DNA from 4 places in the Geodermatophilus sp. SYSU D00703 genome. Region 2 is predicted to be linked to each of the others. Evidence: riboswitches for the same ligand, from Rfam matches in the RefSeq annotation. Region 2 holds a riboswitch; each other region holds the start of a gene.
The links. Region 2 has a riboswitch for cyclic di-AMP ahead of ACI782_RS23650 (hypothetical protein). Riboswitches for the same ligand answer to the same signal wherever they lie in the genome.
Positions count from the first base shown of each region.

Region 1: linked by a shared signal. The riboswitch ahead of ACI782_RS15835 (LysM peptidoglycan-binding domain-containing protein) and the one ahead of ACI782_RS23650 (hypothetical protein) in region 2 are both predicted to bind cyclic di-AMP.
Region 3: linked by a shared signal. The riboswitch ahead of ACI782_RS03655 (aggregation-promoting factor C-terminal-like domain-containing protein) and the one ahead of ACI782_RS23650 (hypothetical protein) in region 2 are both predicted to bind cyclic di-AMP.
Region 4: linked by a shared signal. The riboswitch ahead of ACI782_RS13695 (C40 family peptidase) and the one ahead of ACI782_RS23650 (hypothetical protein) in region 2 are both predicted to bind cyclic di-AMP.

Region 1 is NZ_JBJGYU010000016.1:26,239-30,439, forward strand. Features, by position in the region: gene treY (malto-oligosyltrehalose synthase) at 1-1,961, shown strand, start outside; cyclic di-AMP (ydaO/yuaA leader) riboswitch at 2,268-2,428, shown strand; gene ACI782_RS15835 (LysM peptidoglycan-binding domain-containing protein) at 2,432-3,007, shown strand; gene ACI782_RS15840 (hypothetical protein) at 3,027-4,201, opposite strand, start outside.
Region 2 is NZ_JBJGYU010000042.1:18,369-22,569, reverse strand. Features, by position in the region: gene ACI782_RS23665 (serine hydrolase) at 1-333, shown strand, start outside; gene ACI782_RS23660 (DNA-directed RNA polymerase subunit alpha C-terminal domain-containing protein) at 393-962, shown strand; gene ACI782_RS23655 (ArsC/Spx/MgsR family protein) at 959-1,351, opposite strand; cyclic di-AMP (ydaO/yuaA leader) riboswitch at 1,622-1,773, shown strand; gene ACI782_RS23650 (hypothetical protein) at 2,048-2,899, shown strand; gene ACI782_RS23645 (FAD-dependent oxidoreductase) at 3,057-4,052, shown strand.
Region 3 is NZ_JBJGYU010000002.1:30,609-34,809, forward strand. Features, by position in the region: gene ACI782_RS03645 (hypothetical protein) at 1-191, opposite strand, end outside; gene ACI782_RS03650 (alkene reductase) at 276-1,361, opposite strand; cyclic di-AMP (ydaO/yuaA leader) riboswitch at 1,554-1,714, shown strand; gene ACI782_RS03655 (aggregation-promoting factor C-terminal-like domain-containing protein) at 1,959-2,399, shown strand; gene ACI782_RS03660 (LLM class flavin-dependent oxidoreductase) at 2,473-3,456, opposite strand; gene ACI782_RS03665 (dihydrofolate reductase family protein) at 3,525-4,151, opposite strand.
Region 4 is NZ_JBJGYU010000012.1:71,879-76,079, forward strand. Features, by position in the region: partial or broken gene ACI782_RS13680 (YhjD/YihY/BrkB family envelope integrity protein) at 1-438, opposite strand, end outside; gene ACI782_RS13685 (phytoene desaturase family protein) at 489-2,045, opposite strand; gene ACI782_RS13690 (hypothetical protein) at 2,076-2,255, opposite strand; cyclic di-AMP (ydaO/yuaA leader) riboswitch at 2,454-2,589, shown strand; gene ACI782_RS13695 (C40 family peptidase) at 2,605-3,648, shown strand; gene ACI782_RS13700 (YrdB family protein) at 3,958-4,201, shown strand, end outside.

The DNA of each region.
Region 1 (4,201 bases), on a different contig from region 2:
ACAGCGCCCACGCCGCGGCGTTCGACATCGACTGGGACTTCGGCGGCGGCAAGCTGCGCGTCCCGGTCCTCGGGTCGGCGGACGACGTCGAGAAGCTGGAGGTGGTGGACGGCGAGCTCCGCTACTACGACAACCGCTTCCCGATCGCCCCCGGCACCGATGGGGGCACGCCACAGGAGGTGCACGCCCGCCAGCACTACGAGCTGGTCGACTGGCGGCGCGCCGACACCGACCTCAACTACCGGCGGTTCTTCGCGATCAACACCCTCGCCGGGCTGCGCGCCGAGGACCCGGCGGTCTTCGACGCCACCCACCGGCTGGTCCTGGAGATGGTCGCGGCCGGCGCGGTCGACGGGCTGCGGATCGACCACCCCGACGGGCTCGCCAGACCCAGGGAGTACTTGGAGAGATTGGCCCGGCTGTCCGGTAACCGGTGGACGGTGGTCGAGAAGATCCTCGAGCCCGGTGAGGACCTGCCGGAGAGCTGGGCGACCGCCGGGACGACCGGCTACGACGCGTTGACCGAGGTCGACGACGTGCTGGTCGACCCGGCCGGCGAGCCTGCGCTGACCGCGCTGGACACCGAGCTGTCCGGCCGGGCCGTGGAGTACGCCGCGCTGGTGCACGCCTGCAAGCGCGAGGTCACCGACGGGATGCTCGGCTCGGAGGTGGCCCGCCTGGTGCGGGTGATCGGCGAGCTGCCCGGCATCTCGCGGGAGCAGCAGACCGAGGCCCTGGCCGAGCTGCTGGCGGCGTTCCCGGTCTACCGCACCTACCTGCCCGACGGCCGCGAGCACCTCGACGCCACCGTGGCCGCGGTGCGGTCCCGCCGTCCCGACCTGGCCGACGCCCTCGACGCGCTGCACCCGGTGCTGTCCCAGGCCGGCACCGAGGCGGCGACCCGCTTCGAGCAGACCAGCGGCCCAGTCATGGCCAAGGGCGTGGAGGACACCGCCTACTACCGCTGGGCCCGGTTCGTCGCGCTCAACGAGGTGGGCGGCGACCCGGCCCGCTTCGGCAGCACCGTCGCGGAGTTCCACGAGGCGCAGGGGCGCCGGCTGGCGCGCAAGCCGCAGTCGATGACGACGCTGTCCACGCACGACACCAAGCGCAGCGAGGACGTGCGGGCGCGGCTGGCGGTGCTCGCCGAGCTGCCCACCGAGTGGGCGGGACTGGTCCGCGGCTGGCTGGCCCGGCACCGGCTCGCCGACCGGCCGCTGGCCCACCTGGTGTGGCAGAACCTGGTCGGCGCCTGGCCGCTGTCCCGGGAGCGGGCGCACGCCTACGCGGAGAAGGCGGCGCGCGAGGCCGGGACGTCGACCACGTGGACCGACCCCGACGAGGAGTTCGAGGCGCGGCTGCACGCGCTCGTGGACGCCGCGTACGACGACCGCACGACCAGCGCTGAGTTCGAGGGCTTCGTGGCCCGCATCACGCCGCCGGGCCGGTCGAACTCGCTGTCGCAGAAGCTGCTGCAGCTGACCATGCCCGGCGTCCCGGACGTCTACCAGGGCACCGAGCTGTGGGACCTCTCGCTGGTCGACCCGGACAACCGCCGCCCCGTGGACTACGGGCTGCGCCGGCGCCTGCTGGCCCGGCTCGACGAGGGCTGGGTGCCGCCGGTGGACGACGAGGGCGCGGCGAAGCTGCTCGTCGTCTCCCGGACGCTGCGCGCCCGCCGCGAGCACCCCGGGTGGTTCGGCGGCTACCAGCCGGTCGAGGCCACCGGCGCCGCGGCCGGCCACGTGGTGGCCTTCGACCGGGGCGGCGTCGTGACCGTGGCGACCCGGCTGCCGGTCGGGCTGGCCGCCTCCGGGGGCTGGGGCGACACCGCGCTGCAGCTGCCGAACGGGTCGTGGCGGGACCTGCTCACCGGCGACCGGTTCGTCTCCGACGCCGCCGGACTGCCGGTCGGCGCGGCGTTGGAGCGGCTGCCGGTGGCGCTGCTCGTCCGGGACTGAGAGAGGACCCCTCTGCCCCCCGCCACTCGCAGGCTCGCGGCGGGACCCTGCAGAGGGGCCGCTCCAGCACGTCACGAGGCTCAGGCCGAGGGCCCCTGGAGGGTGGCCTTCGACGACGTTCCCGGACTCACGACGGAGAGTTGTCGGCCGAGGGCGGTGCGCTGCCCCCGGCCCGGCCTGTCGCGCCACGCCGGCGCGCAACGCCCGTCGCCGCGCGCGGACCCGGGCGTCCGCTCCTAGCGTCCCGCCCGTGCTCCGGCTGTCCGGCCGGGCACGGCGCCGTCCCGCCCAACCCCGTCCGGCGGCGTCCGACCTCTGCACGACCGTGGACGGGGGTGGGGGACCCACTCTCGGCGCGCTGCAGTGAACAGCGCTGCGCGTCTCGGGGTGAAGCCGCGACCCGCGGCCGGGCAACCGATCCGCCCGAACCCGACAGCTCACCCCGCCGGCGGTCGATCGGAGGATCCTCCATGCCCCAGCACGACCGATCCCGCACGCCCGCACGCGCCCTGCGTCGCGGCGCCGTCGTCCTCACCGGTGCGGCGGCCCTGTCCGCCCTCGCGCTCCCCGGCACGGCCTCGGCCGCGGAGCACGACTGGGACGGCGTCGCCCAGTGCGAGTCCAGCGGGAACTGGCACATCAACACCGGCAACGGCTACTACGGCGGCCTGCAGTTCAGCGCGAGCACCTGGGCCGCCTACGGCGGGCACGAGTTCGCGTCCAACGCCCACCTGGCCAGCAAGGAGCAGCAGATCGTGGTCGCCGAGCGCACCCTCGACGGCCAGGGCATCGGCGCCTGGCCGAACTGCGGCCGGTACCTGACCGGCGGGTCGTCGGCGCAGGCGGCGGCCCCCGTCGCGACCGAACCCGAACGGGCGTCACGGGACCACCGCACGGCGGCCGGGAGCTACGTCGTCCGGGCCGGGGACACGCTCGGCACCATCGCCGCGGCCCACGGGATGAGCTGGCGCGACCTGTACGCGCGGAACCAGGACCGGGTGAGCGATCCGAACCTCGTCTACGTGGGGCAGTCGCTCGTCGTCTGAGCCGCACCGTCCGCGCAGGTCACGGGGGGCCGGGCTGGCCCCCCGTGACCTGGCCGGCGCCGGGCGACGGCATCGACCGTCGAGCTGCGGCCGCGCCCCGGGCGACGCCGACCGCCATCGGCCAGTCCGGGTCGGCCCAGTAGCGGCTGTGTGCCAACAGCGGCGGCTCCGGCGCGGACTGGTTGTCCGGGTCGGAGGCGACCGGGTCCAGCAGGCGCCACTCGCCGCCGCAGACCCGTCGCAGGGTGCGGGGATCGCGCCAGTCCTCCTCCGGACCGTCGTCCCAGAGCCGGCGTGACCGGAGCGGGCCGGTCTCGGGCGTCCGGTCCCAGCTCCGGACCGGCCCGGCGATCGGGTCGGTCTCGCGGAACAGGCTCACCCAGCGCTCCCCCCAGGTGTCGCTGAGCCAGCGGAGCACACCAGGGCCCACGTGCGCGGGGAACACGCGGCAGAACTGCATGCGCAACTGGGAGCCGAAGGTCACCAGCCCGACTCTCGGGTAGAGCTCGGGAGCGATCGAGCGCAGCGCGGCCAGGCTGACCAGGCTCCCCTGGCTGTGCGCGGCCAGGACCACCTGGTCGGCCTCCCCCTCCTCGGAGAGCAACCACTCGATGCGGTCGACCAGCGCCGGGACCGCCACCTGCGAGTACGCCGCGGGCACGAACGGGTGCGCCGCCCGCGGCCAGAACGCGATCACGTCCCAGACGACGTTGACCCTGCGTCGCCACCGGGCGCCCTCCGGCGCGGATACGAACGCCCGGGATCCCAGCACGGCGAGGGCGACGGCGAACAGGAACAGGACGGCGGAGCCGAAGCCGACGAGCCCCCGCGCCCAGGGCCCGTCAGCGGTGACCGCGCTGGCCCAGCCCCACGGGGACGGGAGGTCGCCCGGAGCGCAGGCGGCACGGTCGCACCCGCTCCGCACCTGCTCGGCGACGGCGGCGAGCGACAGGACCCAGCCGACGAGGGCGGCGACGACGAACACCGGCGCGAGCACGTTCTTCAGGCGGGCGGCGGACACGGCGCGGGCCACCCGCTCGAGCCCGGCGTCCGAGAGCCGGGGGCGGTCGGCGCCGTCGGGGGTGTACATGGCGGCCACGACGGCGCGGCGTCGCCGCGCCGCCGCCGCGCGGCGGGACCACGCGAGCACGCCGACGACCGCGATGAGGGCCACCGCCACGCCCCAGCCATAGG
Region 2 (4,201 bases):
GCGCCGGAGACCGACTGGACGGCCCCGCCGCCCGCCGACGCGGCGCCGGCCCGGCCACCGACCACGTACGCCGGGACCTACGCCAACCCCTACTACGGCCCGCTGACCGTGACCGCCGCCGGGGACGCCCTCAGCATGTCGATGGGGCCGCCGGACCTGCCCACGACCTTCGCCCTGACCCACCACACCGGGGACACGTTCACCTTCGAGACCGTCGGCGAGAACGCCAACGGGCTCGCCGGAGCGATCTTCACGGTGGAGGGCGACCGGGCCGCGACCGTCCGGCTCGACTTCTACGACCGCACCGGGCTGGGCACCTTCACCCGCGAGTAGCGTCGCGACCACCCGGCCCGCGGAGCGCACCGGCCGGGCGCGGCGATAGGTTGGGCGGCATGCCGATCGAGTCGCCGGGGGGTGTGCCGGCGGGGACGATCCGCGACCTGGGGTTGCCCGGGCGGGCCGTGGCCGCGCTGCTGCGCGCGGGCGTGACCACGACCGAGGAGCTGGCGGGGCTCAGCCGGCGCGAGCTCGCCGCGATCGACGGGCTCGGCCCGGGCCTGATCTCCGCGATCCGGAACGCCGTCCCCGAGCCGGTCGGCCAGGCCCCCCGCGCGGCCCCGTCGGAGGCCGAGGTGCACGCCGAGGCGGTCGCCGCGGGCATCGAGCCGCCCGACGGCGAGGCGCCGATCCCGCCGCCCATCCCGTCGTTCGAGTCGCTGCGGGCGCCGCGGCGGCGGACGACCGTCGACCTGATCGTCCCGGCGACGCCACCCCCCGACGAGTCCGCTCCGGCCGCGGGACCGCGGCCCGCTCCGGCGAGCGGCCCCCGCCCGGCCACGTACGCCGACCTGCGGCGCCTGTGCGTGCGCGGGACCCGGGCCGCGGCCGGCGTGCCGGTGCGCCTGGCGTGGTGGTCGCTGCGCGCGCCGGTCGCCGGGCTGCGGCGGCTGCTCTCCCGCTAGCCCCCCGTCCGCTGGTCGGCGTCCTCGCCGGGACGCCGACCGGCCGCGACGACCTCGGTCAGGGTCTGGCCGTCGCGGGCGATCCACGCCCGGCCGTCGTCGGTGAGCACGAGCGGGCGCTGGATCAGCCGGGGGTGCTCGGCCAGCAGGCGGATCCACGTGTCGGCGTCCCGGGGCAGGTCGCGCAGCCCCAGCTCGCGGGCGAGCGGCTCGGACATCCGCGTGACGTCCCAGGGCTCGAGGTGGAGGGCGGCCAGCGCGGCGCGCAGCTCCGCCTCGCTCGGCGGGTCCTCGAGGTAGCGGCGCAGCGTGTACTCGACGCCGGCCTCCTCCAGCTGGGCGCGCGCGGTGCGGCACTTGGAGCAGGACGGGTTGAACCAGACCTCCACGGCTCCACCCTAGGGCCGGGCTCCGCGCCGCGAGGACGTCGAGCAGCCGCCGCGTGAGCAGCGCGGCCGCCGCCGGGTCGCAGGACGCCAGCGTGCGGCCGGCGGGGCGGCGCCGCGCGGATCCATGGCCCCTACACGTCCGGGCCGTCGAGCGGGGGAGGCGCGACCCGCATCACCCGACGAATCGTCGGCGCGCGATTGTCACAAACGCATAACGGCGGTTACGGTGGGTACGTCCGCGCGGTCGTCACGTCCCCTTCCGGGGAAGCCGAGCGGTCGCCGCCGAGTCGCCCTCCGGGGCGGGCCGGGGACCCATCGCAGTACTGGGGTGAATCCCGCTCCCGGGCACGAGTCCGGGGCGGGTAGGGCCGCTTCCCGCCCGAACCCGTCAGCTAACTCGGTAGGCGGCCATCGGAAGAACGGAGAGCCGCCGGATGGCGTGCCGCTGCCCTGCCGGACACCCGCCTTCGCACCGGTACCGGGCGCGCCCGCGCACCTGATCGCCCGCGACCGTCCCCGACCGCGCCGCCAGCGGCACCACGCGAGCACCTCGCTCGACCGGCACCCCCGCCGTCCCCCCGTGGTCCGCGCACCGGCCGGTCCCCCCGGACCGTCGCCCGCCCGACCGCCCTCCCCGCCGCACCCGCGTCCCGCCGCGGGCTCCGCTGCGCCCGCACACCCGGAGCACCCCACCCCATGGACCCCCGAACCACCACGTCCCGCCGCGCCGACCGTCGTGGCACCCTCCGCTCGCGCCGCCGTCCGGCCCTCCTCCTGGGCACGGCCGTCGCCGGCGCCGTCATGGCGAACGTCCTCGTCGGGACGGGTCCGCCGGCGCAGGCCGAAGCCGGCGCGTCGGAGTCGGTCAGCGTCGCCGAGCAGCTCGGGCTGACCGCGCAGTCCGCCCCCGTCGAGGTCGACGCGGCGCCGGCCCCGGACCTGCAGCCGCTCGAGGACCTCACCGCCAGCCGCGCCTCCCGCGAGGCCGAGCAGACCGCCGCGCAGCAGGCGCAGGCCGCCGCCGACCAGGCCGTGCTCGACCGGCAGAAGGCCGAGGCCGAGGCCGCCGCGCGGGCCGCCGCCGAGGCCGAGGCGGCCGCCCGGCAGGAGGCCGAGGCCGCCGCGCGAGCCGCCGCACCGGAGCAGGCGGCGCCCGCGCGAGCCGCTGCGGCCGCGCCGGGCGCGGTCGCCCGCATCACCAACACCGCCGGGAGCATCAAGGCGGCCGCGCAGGCCGCCGCGAACGCCGTCGTCTCCACCGTGCCCGGCGCCGCCGGCATCACGCTGGGCGGCACCCGCGCCAGCGCGGCTGACCCCGGCGGCCACCCCTCCGGGCTGGCCGTGGACTACATGGTCCTCACCGACGCCGACCTCGGCGACGCCATCGTCCAGTACCACAGGGACCACTGGGACGAGCTCGGCGTCGACTACCTCATCTGGCAGCAGCGGATCCTGCAGTCACCGAACGGTTCCTTCGAGCGGATGGCCGACCGCGGCGGCGTGACCGCCAACCACTTCGACCACGTCCACGTGAACTACCGGGGCTGATCCCCGGCCGACGGCCGCGGGGAGGACCGTGGAGGGAGTCCCCGGGTCCGTCGGGAGGTGGGATGCCGGCGCTCGAACCGGGAACCGTGGCCGAGCAGCTCGCCGCCGTCCGGGAGGACCCGCTGCGGGTCCTGGTCGTCGGCGCGGGCGTGGCGGGGTGACGCTCGCGCTGTGCCTCCGCGGAGCCGGGCTGCACCCGTTCCTGCCGGAACGACGGCCCTCCGGCGCCGACCGGGGCCACGTGCTCGGACTGGTCCCGCTGGTCGACCCGGCGCTGCGGCACCTGCAGGTGGGGGGCACCTACCGCGAACGCAGCGTGCCCGTCCGCCGGTACACGCTGCGGGACCGGGCGGGCCGGCCGCTGCGGGAGTACTCCTTCGAGAGCCTGCTGGCCTCCGGGGACCACCGCGGCATCGAGCGGGGCGAGCTCCTGGCGGTCCCGGCCGCCGCGGGGGGACGGGTCAGCAACGGCGCGACCGTGACCCGGATCGAGCAGGACGGCGGCCGGGTCCGGGCGTACGACACCGGCTGGGGCGGCTGGGTCGGCTGGACCGACCCGGACGACGCGCCGGACCGGTACGAGGAGTGCTGGGGGCGGGGGTTCTTCCTCGGCACGTACCCGGTCCGGGGCCGGGTCGGGGTCTTCCTGGGTGGCCCGCGCCGGGACACCGCCCGCGGAGCCGCGGAGTTCGTTGGCCGGGTGCGCGGGCGGCTGCGGGCCGACGACGCCCGGCTCGAGCGCGCGCTCCGCACGGTCGCCGCCGGCCACGGCACCCACTACTGGCCGATGACCGACGTCCGGGCCCGCACGTGGACCTCGCGCCGGGTGGTCCTGCTGGGTGACGCCGCGGCCGGGTTCCTCCCGACCGCGGGCATCGGGGCCGCCATGGCGATCGAGTCCGCGGACGTGCTGGGCCGGTCGCTGGCGCGGGCCACGCCGGGGTCCGTGCCCGCCGTGCCGCGGGACCACGAGGCCCGGCAGCGCCCCCGCGTGGAGTCCGCGCAGCGCACCTCACGCGTCCTGGGCCGGCTGGTGTTCCGCACGTCCCGGCCGGCCGCCGTCGTCCGCGACCTGGCCTCGCGGTTCGTGCCGCTCGACCGGGCGCTGGCCCCGATCGTCCGGCTCGTGGCCGACCGGCCGCGCGGCGGCTGAGGCCTCGTCGGGACAGGACGCCGGGCCGCCGGCCTGCGGTGGCGGCGTCCCTGCGCGGGGTGTGCCATGGGCCTGCAGGCGTCCGCCGCCAGGAGGCACCGTGAGCACCTCCGCCTGACCCGATCCGGCCCCTGACCCGACGAGAGGCC
Region 3 (4,201 bases), on a different contig from region 2:
CGGAGGTGCCCGAGGCCGCGCCCGGCGAGCACGACCGGCAGGAAGCGGGCGGCGCTGAGCACCGTGGTCACCGGCAGCCGGGACATCCGCACCCGGTGCAGCTCCGCCCACACCGCCGTCGGCGGGGCGTCGATCCACTGGGCCTGGCGGGTGACGTGGTCGGCGGCCGGCACGACGTCGTCGAGGTCCACGCGGCTCCCGTACCCGGTCCGAGAGCGTGGTGTGCACCCAGCGCGGTCCCGGACGGCGCCGGACCGCGCTGGGTGCACAGGGCGTCAGCTCGCCCGGCGGTCCTGCAGGGGCGGGTAGTCGGTGTAGCCCTCGGGGCCGGCCGCGTAGAACAGGTGCGACCGGATCTCGTTCTCCGGGTGCTCGCCGGCCCAGCGCTGCACCAGGTCGGGGTTGGCGATGACCGGACGGCCCACGGCGACCGCGTCGGCGTGGGCGGCCTCGATCAGCTGCACCGCCTCCTCGCGCGTGGTGACGGCGCCGAAGCCGCTGTTGGCGATCAGCGGGCCGCCGAATCGCCGGCGCAGCTCCTGCACCAGCTCCCCGGCCGGCTCGCGGTGCAGCACCGACAGGTAGGCCAGGCCCAGCGGGGCGAGCTGGTCGAGCAGCGCGCCGTAGGTCGCGCGGACGTCGTCCCGGTCGGTCTCGAGGGCGTCCTGGATGTCGTGCTCGGGCGAGATCCGCAGGCCGACCCGGCCGGCGCCGATCGCCGCGGCCACCGCCGTCACCACCTGGACGACGAAGCGCGCCCGGTTCTCGGGGGACCCGCCGTACTCGTCGGTCCGCCGGTTGGACGCCGGGGAGAGGAACTCGTGCAGCAGGTAGCCGTTGGCGCCGTGGATCTCCACGCCGTCGAGGCCGGCCTCGATCGCGCGGCGGGCGGCGGAGACGAAGTCCTGCACGACGTCGCGGGCCTCGGCCACGGTGAGCGCGTGCGGCACCGGGTAGGGCTGCTTGCCCTTCTCCGTGTGCCCCTCGCCGTCGATGGCGATGGCGCTGGGCGCCACGACGCGGCGGCCGCCGTTGACGTCGGGGTGGGTGACCCGGCCGCCGTGCATGACCTGCATGACGATCCGGCCGCCGCGGGCGTGCACGGCCTCGGCGACGCGGCGCCAGCCCTCGACCTGCTCGTCGGTGACGATGCCGGGCTGGCCGACGAACGCCTGCGACTCGGGGCTGGGGTAGGTGCCCTCGGTGACGATCAGCCCGACGCCGGCACGCTGCCGGTAGTGCTCGACGACGAGGTCGCCGGGGACGCCGGAGGCGCCGGAGCGCATGCGGGTGAGCGGGGCCATCACGACGCGGTTGGCGAGCTCGAGGTCGCCCAGGGTCACGGGGGAGAACAGGTCCACGGGGAGTTCGACGCTCGACGGAGGGGTCGCCATTCCGGCCGGCGACCGTCACGGCGCTCACAGTGACGCGCGCCTCGCGAGACCCACTATGCCGCCACAGTGGATCGTCGGCCGTCGAGTGGCGGGATGTGTGAGGCGTTCTTACGGTGACTGCGTCCGGCCGATCGTCGCCTCCCGAGCCTGGGGAGCCCGCGCCGGACGCCGCCGAGTCGCTCCCACCGCAGTGGGCGCGAGCCGGGGACCCACCCGCACCACCCGGGGTGAGTCCCGCTCCCGGGCATCATCCGGGAGCGGGTAGGGCACTCCCAGCCCGAACCCGTCAGCTGACCCGGTAGGCGGCCCGGGGAGAGAAGGAGAACCACCGCGCCCGGGGCCTCGACCCCCCGCGCCCTCCAGGTCCGGGACCGTCGCGGTCCCGCCTGCCCACCCCCAGGGACCAGCCGCACGGCACGCAGTGTCGGTCGACGGCTCCTCGCCGGGCGCCCGTGTCCGGCCGGTGCCGCGCGCCCAGCTGACGACACGGCGACCGCCGCGGCCGGTCCCGCACGCCCCGGCGCCGATGGTGCCGGGCACCGCACAACACGAGGAACCCGCACCATGCACAACCAGCACACCCACCGACCGCGCTCCCTGCACCGGCTCGCCGCCGTCGGTGTCCTGACCCTCGCCCTCGCTCTGGCCCCCGCCGCCCAGTCGGTCGCCCGGGCAGAGGGGAGCCACGGCCTGGCCGGGATCAGCGCCGGCGAGAAGCAGGCCTACAAGGACCACGCCCTGGGCCAGGTCGGTGGCAACCGGACCCAGTTCGGCTGCCTCGACCAGCTCTGGGAACGGGAGAGCGGCTGGAACCCCCACGCCCAGAACCCGAGGAGCTCCGCGTACGGCATCCCCCAGTTCCTCGACTCGACCTGGGCCATGACCGGCATCCGCAAGACGTCGGACCCGTACCGGCAGATCAAGGCCGGGCTGATCTACATCGGGAAGCGGTACGGCAGCGCCTGTGGGGCGTGGCAGCACTCCCGGACCAGCGGCTGGTACTGAGCCGCGAGACACCGAGGGCCCGCTCCCCGCGCGGCGCGGGCCCTCCGGCCGACCTCAGCCGGTCGCCATGGCCTCAGCCGGTCGCCATGGCCTCGGCAGTGAGCTCGACCGAGCGCAGCCGGCCCTCCGTGCCGGGGAACTGGTGCGCCACGATCAGTTCGTCGGCGTCGGCCTGCTTCGCGAAGCCCTGGAGGTACTCGCGCACCTCGGCCGGGGTCCCGACGGCGGTGTGGGTCAGCATCGTGTCGACGTGCAGGCCGGCACCGCCCTCGAGCAGCAGCCGCGCCTCGTCGTCCGTCAGCGAGCGGCCGCGGCCGAAGAGCCCGACGGCCAGCGTCCGGCGGACGGCGGCGTAGGCCTCCTCGGCCGCCGCGCGGGTGTCGGCCGCGACGACGTTCACGCCGGCGATGACGTGGGGCTCGGCGAGCTGCTCGGACGGCTGGAACTCTCGCCGGTAGGCCGCGACCGCGGGCTCGAGCATCGCCGGGGCGAAGTGCGACGCGAACGCGTACGGCAGGCCGAGCGCGGCGGCCAGCGTCGCCCCGAACATCGACGAGCCCAGCACGTACAGCGGCACGTGCGAGCCCTTTCCGGGGATCGCGTCGACGCCGGGCACCCGGGAGTCGCCGGCCAGGTAGGCCTGCAGCTCGAGGACGTCCTGCGGGAAGCGGTCGGCCGAGCGGGGGTCGCGGCGCAGCGCGTACATCGTGCTCTGGTCCGAGCCGGGGGCCCGACCCAGGCCCAGGTCGATCCGGCCCGGGTACATCGCGTCGAGGGTGCCGAACTGCTCGGCGATGGTCAGCGGCGCGTGGTTGGGCAGCATGACGCCGCCGGCGCCGAGCCGGATGGAGGACGTGTGCGCGCCGACGTGCGCGATCAGCACGCTGGTCGCCGACGACGCGATCTGCGGCATGTTGTGGTGCTCGGCGTACCAGACCCGGCGGTAGCCGGTCTGCTCGGCGCGCTGCGCGAGCGCGACGCTGGCGGCGATGCTGTCGGCCGCGGTCGAGCCCTTGGCGATCGGCGCCAGGTCGAGGATGGACAGCGGGGTGCTCATGGGGCGGTACCTCTCGCGTGGTGTTGCCACGAGCAACCGATCCGGCGCCGCTGCCCTTCCCGGGTGTGTCACTCCTCGTACTCGGGCCCCACCGAGCCGGTCTCCACCTCGCCGGCCCGCTGGTACGTGGCGATCAGCGCGCCCGAGCCGGTCGCCTTCGACGTGGTCAGCCGCCAGGTGCGCGGGACCGCCCCCTCGCCGAACAGCCGCTTGCCCTGGCCGAGGGTGACCGGGAAGACGACCAGCCGCAGCTCGTCGACCAGGTCCTCGTGCAGCAGCGTCTGCACCAGCCCGGCCGAGCCGTGCACCTGCAGCTCACCGCCGTCCTCGGCCTTGAGCGCCCGGACGGCGGCGGGCACGGGGCCCTCCAGCAGCCGTGCGGTCTCCCACTCCACCGCGGTGAGGGTCCGCGACGCGACGTACTTGGTCTTGTCGTTGAGGCCGGTCGAGACCGCGCTGCTCTCGTCGCGCATCTTCGGCCAGGACGCGTAGAAGATGTCGTAGGTGCGCCGGCCGAGCAGGAAGTCCTGCGCCGGGACGAACCACTCCTCCATCTGGGTGCCGAGGTCGTCGTCGAAGTGCGGCACCAGCCAGCCCTCGTACGAGAACCCGCCCTCCGGGTCCTCGCCGGGTCCGCCGGGGGCCTGCATGACGCCGTCCAGCGTGACGAACGTGGTGACGACGAGCGGTCGCATCGAGTCCCTCCTCGGGTCCGGCCGGCCGCGGTGACCGGTCTCCCCGGTAG
Region 4 (4,201 bases), on a different contig from region 2:
CAGCAGGGGGTACAGCAGCAGCGGGGTGGCGACCACCAGTGGCAGCGCCAGCAGCCGGCCGCGCCAGCCGGTCAGGGTGTCCCGGCGCGGCGTGAAGCGCAGCAGCGCCCGCCGCAGCCCCTCGCCGTAGAGCGACAGCGGCAGCAGGGCCAGGACGACGTCGAGCAGCCCCATCCCCACGCCGGCCCGCGCCAGCGCGCGCAGCGCCTCGGGGGCGCCCAGCTGCGACGGGAGCAGCCCGGCCAGCCGTGCGGCGAGGTCGGTGACGGTGTCCGCGGAGGTGACCAGCGCGGTCAGGCGGACGGCGACCAATAGCAACGGCACCACCGCGATGCCGGCGTAGAACGTCAGCCCGGCGGCGATCAGCGCGAGGTCCCGGCCGTGCAGCCGCCGTCCGGCCCCGCGGATCAGGGCACGGGTCTCCCGGCGCAGGTCCACCGGCCCATGCCACCAGGTGTGGGCCGATCCCGCCCGATCGGGGGCCTCCTTCAGCGGCGGTCGAGCAGCGCGCGGGCCGCCGCGTAGCCGCCCAGGCCGCTCACGGCCCCGCCGCGCACCGTCCCGCCGGAGGAGGCCGCGACCACCCGCGGGTGGGCCGTCGCCACACCCCAGGTGCCCACCTCCGCGTCCGTCTCGGCGACCGGCCAGCACAGGTCGCCGTGGAAGATGTGCCCGCCCGGCATCGCCAGCGACTCCTCCACGTCCAGCGGCGAGGCGGCCTGCAGGCAGGGTTCTCCCGTGGCGTCCGGGGCCAGGCAGTCCAGCAGCGGCTCCTCCAGGTGCGCGTCGAGCTGGGCGACCACCCGCCGCACGGCCTCCCGGCGAGTGCCGACGGGGTCCTCCCGGAAGAGCGCGGCCGGCGTGTGCAGGCCGAACAGGGTGAGCGTCTGGTAGCCGGCCGCCCGTTCCGCCGGCCCGAGGATCGACGGGTCCGACAGCGAGTGGCAGTAGACCTCGAACGGGATGACGTCGGGCAGCCGGCCGGCGGCGGCCTGCGCGTGGGCCGCGTCGAGCTGCGAGGCGGCCTCGTCGACGTGGAACGTGCCGGCGAAGGCCACGGCCGGGTCCACGCCCGACCGCAGCCGCGGCAGCCGGGCCAGCACCATGTTGACCTTGAGCTGGGCGCCGTCCGGGGTGGTCCGCGGCGCGACGCCGAACAGCCGGTCGAGGACGGCCGGTGCCGCCCCCGAGACGACCCAGCTCGCGTCGACGGCGTGCTCGCCGCCCTCGTCGTCGGTCCAGTGCACGGTCGCGCCGTCGGGCCGGGGCTCGAGCGCGGTGACCGTCGCCCGGGTGAGCAGCTCCGCGCCGGCGCTGCGCGCGGCGGCGGCCATGGCCCCGGTGACCGCGCCCATCCCGCCGACGGGCACCCGCCACCGGCCGGTGCCGTTGCCGACCAGGTGGTACAGGAAGCAGCGACCGGCCAGGCCGTCGGCGGCGTGCATGTCGGCGAAGGTGCCGATCAGCCCGTCGGTCAGCGCGACCCCGCGGACGACGTCGTGGGCCAGCTCGTCGGCCACCACGTCGGCCAGCGGCCGCTCGAGGAGGTCCTGCCACAGCTGCGGGTCGCGCAGCCGCCCCGCCAGCTGGGCGGGGGAGACCAGCGGCTCGGTCAGCGTCGGGGCGAGGTCCTCGGCGAGGTCGGCCAGCCGGCCGTAGAAGCGCCGCCAGCCGGCCAGCTCGTCGTCGGACCCGGTGAGGTCCCGGAACGACGCGGCGGTGGCCGGGCCCTCGTCCCGCTCGACCAGCAGCCCGGTGTGCCCGGGGACGGCGGTGTAGGACGCCACCGCGCGGTCGGCCAGGGTCACCTCCAGGCCGAGGTCGGCGACGATGCGGTCGGGCAGCAGGCTGACCAGGTACGAGTACGCCGACAGCCGGACGTCGACCCCCGCGAAGACCTGCCGGCTCACCGCGGCGCCGCCGACCTGCTCGAGCCGCTCGAGGACCAGCACCGACCAGCCGGCGCGGGCGAGGTAGGCGGCGGCCACCAGGCCGTTGTGCCCGGCCCCCACGACGACGGCGTCGTACCTGCTGCGTGCGCTCACCCGGCGGACCGTAGCGCGTGGGCCGGCGGGTCAGCCGCCCTGCGTCGGGGCGTTCTCGCTGTCCGAGCAGTCGGCCCGGTCGCTGCCGGCCTCGGCGGCACCGCAGTCGGTCGTGCCGCGGTCGACGTCGGTGTTGGAGTTGTTGCTGCTGCTGCACCCGGCGAGCGCCCCGACGAGGGCGAGCACCACCAGGGGTCGCTTGAGGTCCATGAGACGCACATACCCCGTCGCCCCGTCGGCGCACCACCGGCCCCGCGCGTCCCAGGGGTAACGGCGACCAGCGGGGTCGAGGTGAGAGTCCACGAAATCACAACTCGGTAATTGTCACCGGAGCGTCACGGCCCTTACGGTGTGTGTGTCCGTCGGGGCGTTCCGTTACCGAAATGGGTGACACCCCGCGGGCGCCGCCGAGCCGGGTCGCCAGACCCGGGCCGGGGACCCACCGCAGCACTGGGGTGAAGCACGCACGGCTCCGGCCGGGCGCGCCGGGCGCCTTCCCGTCCGAACCCGTCAGCTAACTCGGTAGGCGGCTCGTGGAAGAACGGAGAGCCGCCAGACCATGGCGTCCGCCCGCGCCGCTCGGCGCGCTGCCCTCGTCCTCGCCGCCGCCGTCGGCGTCGCCTTCGTCCCCAACGCCGCCGGGGCGGAGGAGCCGGCCACCGCCTCGGAGGCCGCGGCCCTGGTCGCCGCCCGCGGGCACGACCTCGAGGTCGTCACCGAGCAGTTCAACGAGGCGCGGGAGGCCCTCGCCGCGCAGCAGGCGGCCGCCGAGGCCGCGGCAGCGCAGGTCACCGAGGCGCAGGCCGTGGCCACCGCCGCGCAGCAGCAGGTGAGCGGCATCGCCCGGAGCGCCTTCACCGGCGAGAGCATGGGGTCGCTGCAGGCCCTGATGACCAGCGGCTCGGCCGAGGAGTTCGTCAACCGGGTGACGCTGCTGCAGACCGTCGCCGGTCACCAGGGCGAGGTGCTCGACCAGGCCGTCACCGCCGGGGAGACCGCCGCCCAGGCCCAGGCCGAGGCCGACCGGGTGGCCGCCGAGGCGCAGGAGGCGTACGACGCCGTTGCTGAGCAGCAGGCCGGCCTCCAGGCGCAGATCGCCGAGTACCAGGCCGACTACGCGCGGCTGAGTGCCGACGAGCGGCGGGCCGCCCTGGAGGCCGCGGCCTCCGCGCACGGCGACGAGGAGCGGGCCAGCCGCGGCGAGCGCGAGGCGGCGCCCACGGGCGGGGCGCCCGTCGTCGCCGGCAGCGGCTCGCTCCAGGCGGTGATCGACACGGCCATGGCCCAGCGCGGCAAACCCTACGTCTGGGCGGCCTCGGGCCCCGGCTCCTACGACTGCTCCGGCCTGGTGCAGTACGCCTTCCGCGCGGCGGGGATCAGCCTGCCGCACTCCAGCCGGATGCAGTCGCAGATGGGGCAGCAGGTCTCCCGCGCCGAGGCCCGCCCCGGTGACCTGGTCGCCTTCTACAGCCCGGTGAGCCACATCGGCATCTACCTCGGCAACGGCCAGATGGTGCACGCGCCGACGTCCGGCGACGTCGTCAAGGTCGCCAGCGTCGACGTCATGGGCGCCACCCCGAAGTTCAACCGCATCGTCGGCTGACAGAAGGACCCGAGAAGGACCCCGAGAAGGACCCCGAGAAGGACCCCGAGAAGGACTCCGTCCTCCCCACCGCTCGCAGGCTCGCGGCGGGGCCCTGGACGGGGCCGCCCGACCCCTCGCAGGCTCGCGGCGGGGCCCTGGACGGGGCCGCCCGACCCCTCGCAGGCTCGCGGCACGCCTCAGGACGGGGCCGACCGGAGCCCCCGGACGCCTCGCGCGTCCGGGGGCTCCGTCGCGTCTTGACCCACCGTCCCATAGCGTGAACACTGCTCTCAGGAGAGAGCATCGATCACAAGAGGGAGGCCGGCGATGGCGCTGGCGTGGCAGTGGACCTGGGCGGGCGTCGCGTTCGCCACCGAGCTCGGCGCGCTCGTCGCCCTCGGCCTGTGGGGGTGGAGCACCGGCGGGACGACGGCGACGCGGTGGCTCCTGGCCCTCGGGGTCCCCCTCGCGGCGGCGGTCCTGTGGGGCCTGTTCGCCGCCCCGCAGGCCGTGGTGCAGGTAGCGGCCCTCGCCGTCCTGACGAAGGTCGTGGTCTTCGGGGTCGCCGGCG